One region of the Anatilimnocola floriformis genome, then DNA from elsewhere that is predicted to be linked to it. Evidence: riboswitches for the same ligand, from Rfam matches in the RefSeq annotation. Region 1 holds a riboswitch; the other holds the start of a gene.

Region 1 (7,149 bases):
AATTCCCATCATCGCACTCACGGCCAACGCCATGAGCGGCGTGCGCGGTCAATGCCTGGCTGCGGGCTGCGATGATTTCGCTACCAAGCCCATCGATCGCAGCACGCTGCTTACGACGATTCGCAAATGGTTGAAACCTGCAAAGGTTTGCCCCACGGCGTAATTGCGTTTAGATACCATCGATTGCTTCAGCAATCGATGTCGCGCCAGCGGCTAGAGGCATCTCGGTTGAGGCTGAGTCACCACATCTGGCGGACATCGTATCGACCGTCCGTTGATATTTCACCAGGGACGCAATGCCTCTTGCGACTTCGTCGCCTCGATTGCTGACGCAATCGAGGTTATCCCAGACGTCGTTGTGCAGCTTCTACCAATACACATTGAACCCAGCGTACGCGCCAAATCCCGGCGTGCCGTAGCCGCGGACTTCTTCGTACTCGGTGTTGGTGATGTTGTCCAAACGGCCGACAAGTTCGATGCGGTCGGTGTAGAAGTAGTTGCCGGAGAGATTCAGCAACGAGTAGTTGGGCAGGATGAAGTTGTTTGTATCGAGGCGATTGCTGTAGTACTGATACGACAGCGTGAGCGCTCCCTTGTTCTGCAGCCAGGCCCGCGTCAGCGACAGGTTCCACTTCTCGCGTGGCCGACGCAACAGCTGCATGCCGGTGTCGGCATTAAACGTATCGTCGAGCGTATACGCGACGTTGGCAACGACGCGATCGGTAACCTGAGCGAAGAGCGAGAACTCCACACCACTGGCCCGCGCTCGGCCGACGTTCTGCAGGCTGAACGTGTTGAAATCGAAAATGATCAGGTCGGTGAAGTCGTTGCGATAGTAAGTCGCATCGGCCCACACGATGTCATCGTAGATGCCTTGGCGAATGCCGGCGTCCCAACCCTTGCTGCGCTCAGGCCGAAGGTTCGGATTGCCGAACTGAAACAAGTTTTCGGCGAGCGCCGGTTGACGAAAGCCAGTACCGAGCGTGCCGTGGATGCCGGTGTTCGTTTCATCGATGCGATAGAGGCCGGTCACTTTATAGGTCTGGGCTGGCCCCGCCCGACTAGTGTCATCCCACCGCGCACCGGCGGTTCCAAAGAATCGTTCGAACAGTTGGAATTGATCCTGAACGAAGATCCCCTTCACGTTTTGCGTCTGCTGAGGATTGTCGGAAGTCGAAGCGTCTTCGGCCAGGTAATTGGCACCGACGCTGAAGGTGTTCGTCGGCGCGAGAAGCACGTTGCCTAGGTAATTGATTTCTCGCGTTTGACCAGTGAAGCGCGCCGGCGAGAAACCCGGGTCGTTGTCTTTCCGCTCGATGTTGACGACGTTGAAACCCACCGTCTGCTGAAACTGCCCTTCGAAAGTGAGCCAGCTGGCTTGAATGCGATTGGCAACGCTGTTGGTGTAGTTCTTGCGAATTAAGTTATCGATAGGCAGGCCAGTAAGAAAATCGAAGTCGTCGACCTTGGCGGCGCCTTCCGACATGCGAAAGACATAGTCGATATTCAAATCGGGCGTCACGTTCCAGCCCATTCGCCCCGACGCCGTTCCTAAGTTAAAGCCGTCCGGCTCCACGCCGCCGACCCGTGCACTGGCAGCGGAAATGCCGCCCGTCGACAGAAACGAACCGGTCACGCTGTAATAAGCGTTCTCATCGCCGGCCTGCACGTTGACGCTCGTTTGTCCGCTGTTGAAACTTCCGCCCAACGCACCCGCACGCACGGAGAGTGGTCCCTGGCCGCGCCGGCTGATGATGTTGATCACACCGCCGATGGCATCACTGCCGTACTGCATGCTCTGCGGACCGCGCAGAACTTCGATGCGTTCGATGTTGTCGGTGCTGAGCGTGCTGAAGTCGAACAAGCGCGAAGCATTGCTCGGATCGTTGAGCGGAATGCCGTCGAGCAGCACTTTGGTATGTTGCGAATTGGCGCCGCGCATGAACACGCTGGTCAAACCACCGGCCGGTCCCTGACGGACGACGTCGACGCCGAGCGTGCCGCGAATCACTTCGGCGACATTGACCTGGCCGCTCCGTTCAATCTGTTCGCGCGTGATCACCGTCACGCTGCTGGCCGTGGTCGCGGCAGGTTGCGGCGTGCGTGTCGGCGCGATCACATCACCGGCCGGCAACGGCTCGGCGGGAAAGCGATTCAATCGGCCAGTTACTTCCGTGTCGGGCAGCACCATCGGCTGCGCGGTGGAAAGTGGCTCCGGTGGAGTTTCGACCGGTGGCTCCGGCTGCGCGAGTGCGGCAGTGTATTCTTCGGGAACCGGCGGCGGTCCGAAGGGCGCGATTTGCGCTCGCAAGTTGGTTGCCAGGCAGAATACGAGTGGAATCGCGAAGCAGAGAAGTTTTGCTCTCTGCACACGCGCACCAAAAACACGGAACATGCGTCTTCCCCCCACGGGAAACGGGTCGAGCGGGCCGCGGTTCAGATATCCTGGCTCGGGATCGTCCTACTGGCCGGCCTTCCCAACCTGGCTGCGTGCAGCCCATGTCAGTGGCCTGTGGATTCGAATTGAATCCTGGCGTTCGTCACCCTTACAGTCGCGGGGCGGCGGGAGCATTGCACTCCGCTTCCCTGAAATCCGACGGCAGGCACTCAGCGACGCACCACCCCCCGCGGTGCGTCTAGCCGAGAACCTGTAACGATTGATCGGATAACGACGGTCGTAAGGATGATTCCGATTTTGCAGATTGCGCTGCTAGCAGATCGCTGGTCACTCAATCCTTCTTAGCCAACTCGCGCAGCTCGGCAAGTTCTCGTTCATACCCGCCCGACAAAATTGGGAAGCGACACCAAGTCTTCGGATCGAGGTTTTCATCGTCGAGATGAAACGACGGCGCGTAGCGTTCGCGCTTCCATTGATTGCGGCACCAGAGTTTGAAAAACCGCTCGACCCAAATGGCAAGCTGTTGCGACGAGTGCTGAGGAAACTCGACCTGCATTACTCGCCAAATTTCGACCGGCGCGAGCTTGTCGCGAATCGCGGCCCGCTCGATTGCGTCGAGCAGGTCGTACGGCATGAGATCGTCTTCATCAGTCTGCTTCGACGCAGCAGGCCGCAGCTCTGCCGTCGGCGCTTGCTCGTTGACGACTGCGAGCGCCGGCAGCGGACCGCCGACAAACGAGCCCGTCGCGTGCGGGCCGATTTTTTCAAACCACCGCAGCCAATGGCGGAGAAAGTTCTTGTCGATGCCCGCAATCGGCGATAGACCGCCGCTGGTGTCGCCGTCCATCGTGGCGTAGCCGACGGCAGCTTCACTGCGATTGCTGGTCGAGAGGAGCAGTGCGTTGCCGATGTTGGCGAGCATCCAAATGCTGGGGGAACGAACGCGAGCCTGAATGTTTTGCAGGGCGATGTCGTCGGTCTTCCAATCGAGCGGCCGGCCGAGGACTCGGCTGACCGCTTCCTTATAGCCTTCGACGATCGAATCGACTTCGAGTTCGTAGTACTGCGCGCCGACGGCATCAGCGACGGTTTTCGCTGCGTTGCGTGTGATCGGCCCGCTGTTGCGTGTCGCCTGGTAGGCGCACGTCAGTAGCTTCTGCACAATCTCGCGCGGCTCTTGAGCGTTGTTCAAACCCGGAATGTAGCTGAGCTTTTCCAGAAAGGCTTCGCGGCCCAACTCGGCTAGGCCGAAATTTACTGCGAGCGATACGAGCAGTGAAACGGCCGTTGAATCAGCACCGCCGCTGAGCGAAACGACAAAACCGCGCGAGCGGCTTTTGCGCAGATAATCAAAGAGCGCCAGCGGCACTGCGCGGGTGAACTCTTCTTCTTTCAAATGGCTCGACGTTTCCCAGGGGAGCTCTTCGACGTGCGACTTCGTTGGTTGCACGGCGGGAAACGAAAAGTCCGACCGCGCGACCCCTTTGTCATCGGCGACAATCTCGGGCCGAAAGCTGCCGATGCGGGCACGACTGGTGCGGATTGCATCAATGTCGATCGTCGCGGTCGTCACCTTCCAATCGTCGTACGAAAACCGCGGCCCGGTGGCGATTAACTGTCCCGCCACGGCAATCATCGCATCGCCGTCGTAGATCGCTCGGCCTGATTCATTGCCGAGCAAGTTGGCGTAGACATACGCGACGTTGAAGGCTCGCGAGCCTTCGGTGACAAACCGTTTGCGGACTTCGTGCTTGCCGAAGGCGAAGTGGCTGGCGCTGGGATTCAAAATGATATCGACGCCGCGCGAAGCCAGATTACCGCCGGGTCGTTCGGCGACCCAGGCATCCTCGCAAATCTCGAAACCGATCCGCACGCCGCCGCATTCAAAAATCAAATCGCCGAGCGGCACTTCCCGCCCCATCACGCGCACCGGCACCGCGACATCGGCGGGCCAGCGCTTGAACCACCGTGGCTCGTAGTGAATTCCTTCGCCGGCCAAATTCTGCTTGCCGACAAAACCGAGCAGCTTGCCATCGGCGGCGAGGCACGAGGTGTTGTACAAGCCGCTGCCATACAGCAGTGGCACGCCGAAAGACACGATCATGCCGCGCGTCTCGGGGAGCAATTCGCCGAGGACCTGCAGCGCGTAGTTTTGCGTTCCCACCGCATGAAACGCGTCCTCACAGCCGTAGCCGGTGATGCAGAGCTCGGGCAGGCAGAGTATCGACACGCCTTGCTCGCGTGCGGTCGCGATCGCGCCGCTGATTCGTCGCCGATTGCCGTCCCAGTCGAGAGGCGTTTGATTGAGAATGGCTGCGCCAACTCGGACGAGCTTCATTTTTGGTCTTTCTTCTTCGAACTCGACTTCTTCAAACTCGACTTCTGCGAACTCGGTGTCTTGTGCGGCGGCGATGGCGAAAACTCGCGCAGCCAATGAGCGATGTCGGCGGCTGACTGCGTTGGTTCCGTTTTTTCGGTTGGAAACGCGACTGCGGAGGCCTTCGTTCGCAACTCGCGAGTCCACACTTCGCTGTCTTCAAACGAAACACCGCGCTGCCGGGCAGCCCGTTGCACACCGTGGTCGCTCGAGACCACAAACAACTGCCGTGGATCTTTTTCCGCTGCAATCATCTCTGCAATCAGTTCATCCGCCGTGGTCTTTCGCCGCGAAAAAACGAACCGCATCTTTTCGTGCGACCCTTCGGCCGGCAGTCCCGGCGGCGCGTCCTTGCCATCAAAGACAATCGTCGTGCGAGTTCGTTCGCGCTCGGGGAGATGCTGGGCGAGAAAATCGATCAATGCTCGCCGCGCGGTTTCCAGCGTTGGCGGATCGGTAGGTGAGCCAAATACACCGCTCGCGTGCAGCAGGTTGTAGCCATCGACGAGCAATTTCATCTCGATTGTTTCTTCCTACATGCCGCCCATGCAGCGGCCCTGGCCACACTGGGGCTTGCCGCAACCGCCACCCATCATCGGCATGCCGCCGCTGCTGCTCGCCATGTGGGCCGCGGGTGCGCTCAGTTGCTTCTGCATGTTCGAGCTATGGCAGGTCGGGCATTCAGGCCGTTCGTCACCGCGAATCAAGAGTTCGACTTCGGCGTGGCAATCGTCGCATTGATAATCAAACAAAGGCATCGTTATTCTCCAGAGAATTGGCTCTGCTATTCTAACAGAGATGAACAATTTTCTCACTCGCGACCAGGTTCGCTCCCTCGATCGCCGGGCAGCCGACGAGTTCGGCTTGCTCGGTTTGGTGCTTATGGAAAACGCCGGTCGCAGCTGCGTGCAATCGCTGCTACGGCATGGCTGTCGCGGGCCAGTCGTCATTTGCTGCGGCAAAGGAAACAACGGTGGCGATGGGTTTGTGATCGCCAGGCAACTCGATGCGATCGGCATTCCGGTTAAGATCCTGCTCGTCGCCGATCCGGCGCAATTGCAGGGAGACGCGGCGGCAAACTTCTCCATTGCCCAGAAAAGTTGCCTGCCAATCGAGTTGATTCCCTCAATCATTTCTGCGGATGAGTTCGACCAACAATTGGACGGCGCCGAATGGCTTGTCGATTGCTTGCTCGGAACGGGATCGCGTGGTAATCCGCATCCACCAATGGCGCTAGTCATCGAACGGCTGAACATTTCTCCGGCGAGGAAGTTCGCCGTCGATCTTCCCAGCGGCCTCGATTGCGACTCGGGCGCGCCCGGCGAACCGACGGTTCGCGCCGATGTCACCTGCACGTTTGTCGCGCCGAAGATCGGCTTTGCCAATCCGGTCGCCGCGGAGTTTTTGGGGATTGTGGAAGTTGGCGACATCGGCGTGCCGCGGAAATTGCTAGAGGAATATGGCGTCGTGAAGAGGACGTCTTCATTCTAGCGGGCCAATCTAGGTGTTCAATATACACTTAGTGGAAATTCACTAAAACTCTCCGGTAAGAGAAGTGTGAGTTACGGCACTTGGCGAAGTTCGCCGCCGCTGATGCTCGCCAGATCGGCGAAGAGGCTCATGTCGACTGCCGTGTTGACCGGCCGGACACTGCCGTCGACGAGCAGGTATTGAATCACGCCGGCGTGAAAACTTCCCCAGCCGCGGTTGCAGGCTTGCTCGAGGCCGGTGCCGGCGATGGCGGAACAGCGGTCGTAGTCGTTCATCAACGTGCGACTCTGCGCGACACAATCTGAGCGATTGTACGAGCCGTAGGAGTAAGCCCAGAATGTTCGCCGCCGCGAGCGCGACTTCGTGCTGTATTCGCCGACGAGCCAGGTGTTGCTCGTGCCGTCGGTGACGCCCGCAATCCTTTCGCAGGTGAGCTCACCTCGATTGTCGACGAGGTGCAGCACGCCGCGCCATTCCAAGGGAAGAGTCGTGTATTGCGGATAGCTGTCCCACCAGCCATTGCCATCGCTCTTGCCGCCGACGCCGCGATAAGTCGAGGTGCGATAGTCGAGCGTGTTGCCCGGACCCGATTCGGGTTTGAGCAATTGGGCTGGCTCTGCCTCAGATGGACAAGAGAAGACGTTGGTCTTCATTTCTCGAAAAATGCGATTCGCGTTGGCTTCGTTGGTCTGCGTGAAGTCGTATTGCTGCGAGAGATTGTTGCTTTCCAAATGGGGCAACAGCAAGATCGGCCACGATTCGTAGCTCGGGCTGTTGCAGCAAGCACCGAACGTCACGCCGCCGGGCGGAAACTTCAGCCAATTGTCGTGATAGTTCTGAAAGGACAGGCCGAGCTGCTTCAGATTGTTGCCGCAACTGATCC
Region 2 (7,149 bases), 730 kb from region 1:
CGCTCGCCGACGGTCCGGTGATCAAAATTCGTTCGCCAGGCCGAATCTCGAAGGTGAGTGCGCGGCGCGGAGCGTGCGAACCGGCAGGCTGTTCGTAGCCCAACGGCCAGTGAACCTGATGAAACCGCAAATGGGCTCCCTGACTGGTTCGCGGCGGCGCGTGACCGGTTTCCTCTTCGATCGGCAGCTCGAAGAGATAGCCGAGCTTGTCGCAAGCCGCGAGCAAGTCGTAGTAGCTCTCCATGTGCTTGCCGAGTTTGGCGAACGAACCGACGACCACGGCCACGATGAGTTCAGCGGCTACCAACTGCCCCAACGTCAATTGGCCGTTGATCACCAGAAACCCGCCGATGCCAATCATTCCCGCCGCGGCGCAAGCCTGCGCTGCAAGGGTGAACGCGATTTGACGAAACAACACGCGGAAATGAGCGGCCCGCGCCTCCAGATAGGCCACGGTCAAGTCGTCGGCCGTTTGCAGCGCGTTGTGCAAGCCACCACCGAGCTTGAACGTGGTGGGATAGAGCGCGAGTTGCTCCAACCACGAGGCCACCGCGTACTTCTTGTAAGACTCGTCGATCGCTGTTTGCACGGCGCCGCGCCCCAAGGCGAAGACCGCAAACAGAACCGTGCCGATCAGCACGATGTTGAAGCCGAGTAAGTATGGATGGTAGAGCGCGAGCACAATCATGCCGATGATGCCGGTAATCACGATCGCAATGCCATCGAGCACCAGCACGGCGGCCGATTTCTGCACCGTAATCACTTCGAAGAAGCGATTGAGCATCTCCGCGCCGTTCTGCCCGGCAAACGCCGAGCCCCGCGCACGCGGCAAACGCTCGGCGAGATAGGCCACCACGCGTACAAAGATCCGCCGCTGCATCACCTCGGCGACGTAAGCCTGCAAGCAACGCAGAAACGCCGCAAACGACAAAAACGTAAACAAGAGCAACGCAAGGACAAACAACGGCTGCAAATACCGGCCGAAGGCGACCGTGTTGACGAGCGCTTCGACGGTGATCGGCGTGGCCAGCGACAGGATGCCGACAATCAACGAGAACAGCGTGACGACGCCAATGTCGAACAACTCGGGTTGCAACAGCTTGGTCAATCGCCGGAGCGGCGACTGATGATGGGCGTCGTTGTGATGTCCAACCATGGGCAGCCCTTAAAATCTGACTTGAGAATACAAGACGCCGAAAAGATTACAACTCCGTAAGTATCGCAACCTAGCCGCCTAAAGGCAAAGAGCAAAGCAGCCGCGCGAGTCATTGAAAAAAGCAATGGCCCCGTCGCCCACAAGCCGGCGACAGTCGTCCCAAATAACCACATCGGCCGCTGTAAATAGCGGTAGAAACGCCTGAAGAGGGGCGACTACAACGCGATCGGCAGACAGTCGCTGCCGATCGCACCATACGCGTGGGCATCCCAATTAGCGGCTAATGCATCCGTCAGCCTGACGCAGAGTCGCCACTCATTCCAAGACTTCGCCGCCGCAGCGCGACAGCATGGCCGAGAAGAGCTTGATATCCATCGAGTTCATCAAAAACTGCGTCGAGCCATCACCGAGCAAAAAGTGACAGCCGCCGGCGTGCCAGCTGTGAAACTCTTGGCCGTAGTCGCAAAAGTTGCCGACCTTGCTCCGTAGCGTCGTGCCGCACGAGCTCCAGGGCGTGCCGATTTGTGAGCTCGGCGGGCTGCTCTGGTCGAAGACGTTCTTGTGGCCGATCCACAGCGAGTGCAGCCCCTCGGGTGCTTCGCCGAGCACGATCGTGTTCGTCAGTCCGTCGGTGATGTCCTTGAAGCCTACGTTCGGCTCGGTGGCCATCAACATCACGCCGCGGCCCGTGCCGGCAAGTTGTCCGGTGTCGCCGTAGTTGTTCTGACAATTGGTGCTGGGAAAACAACGCAAGCCGCGCTCACCCCAGTTGCCACCGTAATCGCTGCGAGCGTAGGTGGTCGTGTTGTTCGGCGTATCGCCATTCGGTCGCATGAGCGGCGATTTGCCAGACGCCGTTGGGCACAGATACACCTTCAACACCGTCTGCCCCGGCACCAAGTTATCGGCGTGGAGATACGGCTCGTTTTGATTGATCGTCGAGTAGAGATTGGTCTGCTCGATCCCCGGCAAGATCGCGGCGCCCCAACTCAAACAGGCCCGCGCTCGCGTCACCGGAATCGTCAAGCTCGCCACACCAGGCCCACCCTTGGGCAACATGAAATGGACGTCGTGATAATTGTGCAGCGCAATTCCCATTTGCCGGAGATTGTTTTTGCACTGCGTACAACGAGCCGCTTCGCGCGCGGCTTGCACGGCGGGGAGGAGCAGCGCGACTAAGAGACCGATGATGGCAATCACGACGAGCAACTCAACAAGAGTGAAAGCTGCGCGACAACTTCCGGCTCCCTCTCCTCGGTACTCCGGGGAGAGGGCTGGGGTGAGGGGCTGATCTACGAGAAGACTCCGGCTGGGCGAGATTAGTACCCGCTTCCGCCCCCTCACCCTAGCCCTCTCCCCGTGAGTACACGACGCGAGGGAATGATTCCTCGCTACGCGAGGCCGGTGACTGCCAGTGTGGAAATACGCGGAAGAGATACGCGACATCGAACAGGGTCCTTTCGGATACTGCGTGCCGCGGCCGCGCGGGGATACCATGGGCGCTAGACTACGAGCGCCGAAACATGCCCCCAGGATGCTTAAAGGCCGAAGCATCGCAGGCTACCCGAAGGGCCGTATTCTGGCTCGCGAGTCGAACGGTCCGGACGCCTTCCCGCGATCGCCCCGGCTGATTTAGCCGCGCAATCGCAGTGGCATATTGTCCGCAACCTTCTCGCTTACAGCGGCGGTCCCGCGCCGGATTTACACCGGCTTCCTGTTCTGCGGCGAGGTTTTTGATCCTCCCCACAAAACGCCCATCGGGCGTGCGTGAATCCTTTATAGCCTCACAGGCTCGATTCGTAAGGTGTCCTCATGCTCCACTCCCTCTCCTCGGTACTCCGGGGAGAGGGCTGGGGGTGAGGGGCCGAAGTGCGATAACCGCCTCCCAAACTTGCGATCGCATTTCCCCCGCAGCTAGAGCGGTCAACGCAATCCCCAAAACCTGTTTGAACCACTCCCGCCCATCGGCCATAATCCACGCTTAGCCCGCCTTCCAATCTGCGATCTGAAATCCTCAATCTGCAATTGGGCCCCTCCCATGCTCCGCCTCCTTGCCGACGGACAGACGTTTTGTGATGGTCATTCGCGCCGCGAAGCCATGCGCGTTGGTGGTTTGGCACTGGCCGGTTTATCGATGGCTGGAGTTGCACAGTCGCGGGCTGCGGTGGAAAAAACCAACAGCACTTCGGCTTCGTTCGGCAAAGCGAAATCCGTCATCGTCTTCGGCTTGATCGGTGGGCCGCCGCAGCATGAGACGTTTGATCCCAAGCCGGATGCGCCAACCGAGATTCGGGGCGAGTTCGGCGTGATCCCGACGAAGACGCCCGGTTTGCAATTTGGCGAATTGCTACCGCAGACGGCGCAGTGGTCCGAAAAGATGGCGATCCTGAGGGCCGTCGTGACTGGAGACAGCGCGCATTCGAGCAGTGGCTATCAGATGTTGACCGGCGTGCCGCACGTGCCGCTGAATGCCGAGAGTGCCACGCCGAAAGCGCCGAACCATTGGCCGTCGCTCGGCGCGCTCGTCCGCACGCAACTCGATCGCGCCGGCCATTTGCCGGCCGCAGTCACCTTGCCCGAACACATTTGGAACGACGGCAACTTTCCCTGGCCCGGTCAAGACGCCGGTTGGCTCGGTCGGCAACGGCATCCGTGGTTGCTGCACTGCGATCCTTCGGCGGCCGATTTTTCGGTGCCCGGTCTCGCACTGCCCGAAGGAATGCCAGCCGTCAGGTTGTCGGAACGGAGGAATCTGCTCGAACAAATGAACGGCGGCCTCGATTCGCTGGCTCGCTCACGACAAGTCGATGGCTATGGCACGCACGCCCGCAAAGCCATCGATTTGCTGACGAGTTCGTCGGCCCGTTCGGCGTTCGAGATTTCGCAGGAGAGCGATAAGACGCGCGATCGCTATGGCCGGAGTCGCTTTGCCCAAAGTGTCCTCCTCGCGCGACGGCTGGTCGAAGCCGGCGTGTCATTGGTGCAGGTCAACTGGACGCGGATCAAAGACCAGCCGAATCAAGGAGGCTGGGACACGCACGCCAAGCACAATGAGTCGTGCAAAAAGCTCCTCATGCCGATCGCCGATCAATGTTTCTCGGCGCTGCTCGCCGATCTGCAAGAACGAGGTCTGCTCGACGAAACACTGGTGGTGTGGTTCGGCGAGTTCGGCCGCACACCGAAGTTCAACGCCAACGGCGGCCGCGATCACTGGGGCCGTTGTTTTTCACTGGCGCTGGCCGGCGGCGGAATAAAAGGTGGCGTGGTGCACGGCGTGAGTGACAAACAGGCGGCAGATCCCGTCGAAGGAATAGTGCGCGCGGCAGACCTGCACGCCACCATTTTTCATTGCCTGGGCTTATCGCCCGAAACACAATTTCACGACGTCGTCGGTCGGCCGTTGCCGCTCACGCGCGGCCACGTGATTGCGCCGATTGTTTCCTGATTCCGTCAAGACATTTGGTATGGATCCCGACTTAGAGCTCGCGCTAAACGATTTCGATGCTCCGCCGGGAAGTGAAGACTGCGCAGACATACTTTTGCTGCGTGCGATTAAGGCCCGCATGTTCTGCATGTACCTGGAGCCGGATTCACCTCACTACGAGTTAGGGGTGAAGCTAAAAGCTTGGCTCAGGTCATCAGAAGGCATGACTCGCATTCGTCGAGGAATCGAAGACCCTCATCCCGAACTACGAGGCCTTTGTGGACGGCTCTTAATTTTGAAGAAAGAGCCCGGAGCAGAAACAACGGCCCTGAAAATGTTGTCCGATCCGGCGTGGGAAGTTCGCGAACTGATTTGCGAGACTCTACATAGCTCACCATTGGCCAACTGCGAAGATCGCCTGCTGGAACTCGCACAACGCGACGACAGTTTCGTTGTTCGCGGCCGAGCCGCGAAAGCCCTCGCCCGTTGTTCACGCGTACGAGCGATTCCGGTGCTCTTGGCGATGATGGAGTCGGACCATGAAGTCGACAGCGATCCCGACGTGCTCATCCCGCCTCCCAGCAGCGTCGCAGCGTCGGCACTCGATGAACTGCTCCATACGAACTGGGTTGAAACTCGCTTGCCAGGAGGAACTGCCACATTTCCACCTGGAATAATCGACCTCGACCGTCTCAAGGAGCAAGCGATTTTGGAACTAGATCGCCTCCGTCGACTCGAGCGATAGCCGTGAATGCCTGAGTGTGCCACTGGCCAGAGCCAGTGCTCGTTGGGCGCCGAACGGCGACACTCGGCGCGACGGTGACACTGGCCATTCTGGCATGAGGCTGAGCTGCGATCCGAAGGTTGTTGGTAACAACCGTGCCCGCCTCGGATGCTAGTGCAAAATCACGGCTCCACCGAGCAAGCTCGGCGGAGGCCGCTCGGCGATTGCGGCTATCCGTCGCATTGGAATTTTCTTTTCCCGAAAAGCCACTTTTTCGGCCTTTTTTGGCATTTCCTCCGCCCCAAACGGACCTTGCTCCGTAAGATGGGGCATGCCTTTTTTAGACTCCATTTCGACCTTCGGAAATGCCTTCCTGCTGGCCGCGGCTGATGCTGTGCCAGTCGTGGCCGACGCCGCCCATGAAGCTGCCGCGCATGGCGGGCATTTGGAACTCATCATCACGCTGACGGTCGGCTTGGCAGCGGCCCTGTTGATGGGCTACATCACGCAGCGACTCGGCTTGTCGCCCATCGTGGGCTATTTGCTCGCGGGCATTTTGGTCGGCCCATATACGCCCGGCATCGAAGCCAACGCCGCGCTCGCGCAAGAGATGGCCGAAATCGGCGTGATCTTGCTGATGTTTGGCGTGGGTTTGCATTTTCATTTCAAGGAACTGCTAGCCGTGCGGCGCGTTGCCGTGCCGGGCGCGATTGGCCAGAGCGTCATTGCAACGCTGCTCGGCATGCTCGTCGGCTGGTTGCTCGGCTGGGATGTCGCGTCGGGAATCGTCTTCGGTCTCGCGATCTCTGTAGCGAGCACGGTGGTGCTGCTGCGCGTCCTCTCGGATAACAACGATCTGCATACGCCGACCGGGCACATCGCCGTCGGTTGGCTGGTGGTCGAAGATTTGTTCACCGTGCTGGTGCTCGTGCTCATGCCAGTGCTGTTTGGGCCGAACAAAGGTTCGCTGGCAACCATCTCGACCGCCGTGGCCTTGGCCGTGGTGAAGATCGCCCTGCTGGTGGCCTTCGTGATTTTCGTCGGCGGTCGTTTCGTACCGTGGTTCCTTGCTCGGATTGCGCGGACTCGTTCGCGCGAACTCTTCACGCTCACGGTACTCGTGATCGCTCTCGGCATCGCCGTTGGCGCCGCAAAAATTTTCGATGTGTCGATGGCCCTTGGTGCGTTTCTCGCCGGCATGGTCGTCGGCCGGAGCGAGTTCAGCTCGCGGGCGGCTTCCGAAGCGTTGCCGATGCGTGATGCCTTCGCGGTGCTCTTCTTTGTTTCCGTCGGCATGCTGTTCAATCCGCATTACCTGATGTCGACGCCCGTGCTGATCGCGGCGACGCTCGGCATCGTACTCATCGGCAAACCGCTGGCCGCGCTGGTGATTGTGATTGTGCTTCGCTATCCGCTCCGCGTCGCGCTGTCGGTCGCCGTGGCCCTGGCGCAGATCGGCGAATTTTCGTTCATCCTGGCCAACGTTGGCATGGGACTAAAGGTGTTGTCGGGTGAGCAATTCAACGCACTTATCGCCGCGGCCATCGTTTCGATCAGCATCAACCCAATTCTCTATCGTCTGGTCGATTGGTTCGAGAATCACGCGAAGAAATCACCGCTCCTGTGGAGCTGGCTCAACGCGCGTTCGAAGATGTCGCTCGTCAGTTCGCCTGACGACGAGGAAGAAGAAGCGGATATCAAAAAGCACAGCCGGGCCGTGGTCGTGGGTTATGGCCCGGTCGGTCGCACGCTTGTTCGTCTGCTCACCGAAAACGGTATCGATCCGACGATTATCGAGCTCAATCTCGAGACGGTTCGTTCGCTGCGCGAAGAAGGAATCAGCGC

Evidence for each region. Region 1 has a riboswitch for cobalamin ahead of M9Q49_RS19795 (TonB-dependent receptor plug domain-containing protein). Riboswitches for the same ligand answer to the same signal wherever they lie in the genome.
Region 2: another riboswitch for cobalamin. It lies ahead of M9Q49_RS22955 (DUF1559 domain-containing protein); the one in region 1 lies ahead of M9Q49_RS19795 (TonB-dependent receptor plug domain-containing protein).

The regions. Positions count from the first base shown of each region.
Region 1 covers NZ_JAMLFW010000001.1:5,041,477-5,048,625, reverse strand. Annotated here, with positions in the region: gene M9Q49_RS19800 (response regulator) at 1-163, shown strand, start outside; gene M9Q49_RS19795 (TonB-dependent receptor plug domain-containing protein) at 368-2,395, opposite strand; cobalamin riboswitch at 2,419-2,636, opposite strand; gene nadE (NAD(+) synthase) at 2,730-4,736, opposite strand; gene M9Q49_RS19785 (NYN domain-containing protein) at 4,733-5,293, opposite strand; gene M9Q49_RS19780 (FmdB family zinc ribbon protein) at 5,309-5,533, opposite strand; gene M9Q49_RS19775 (NAD(P)H-hydrate epimerase) at 5,574-6,266, shown strand; gene M9Q49_RS19770 (DUF1559 domain-containing protein) at 6,338-7,149, opposite strand, start outside.
Region 2 covers NZ_JAMLFW010000001.1:5,771,382-5,778,530, forward strand. Annotated here, with positions in the region: gene M9Q49_RS22950 (peptidase domain-containing ABC transporter) at 1-1,156, opposite strand, end outside; gene M9Q49_RS22955 (DUF1559 domain-containing protein) at 1,472-2,710, opposite strand; cobalamin riboswitch at 2,710-2,929, opposite strand; gene M9Q49_RS22960 (DUF1501 domain-containing protein) at 3,195-4,601, shown strand; gene M9Q49_RS22965 (HEAT repeat domain-containing protein) at 4,915-5,325, shown strand; gene M9Q49_RS22970 (cation:proton antiporter) at 5,636-7,149, shown strand, end outside.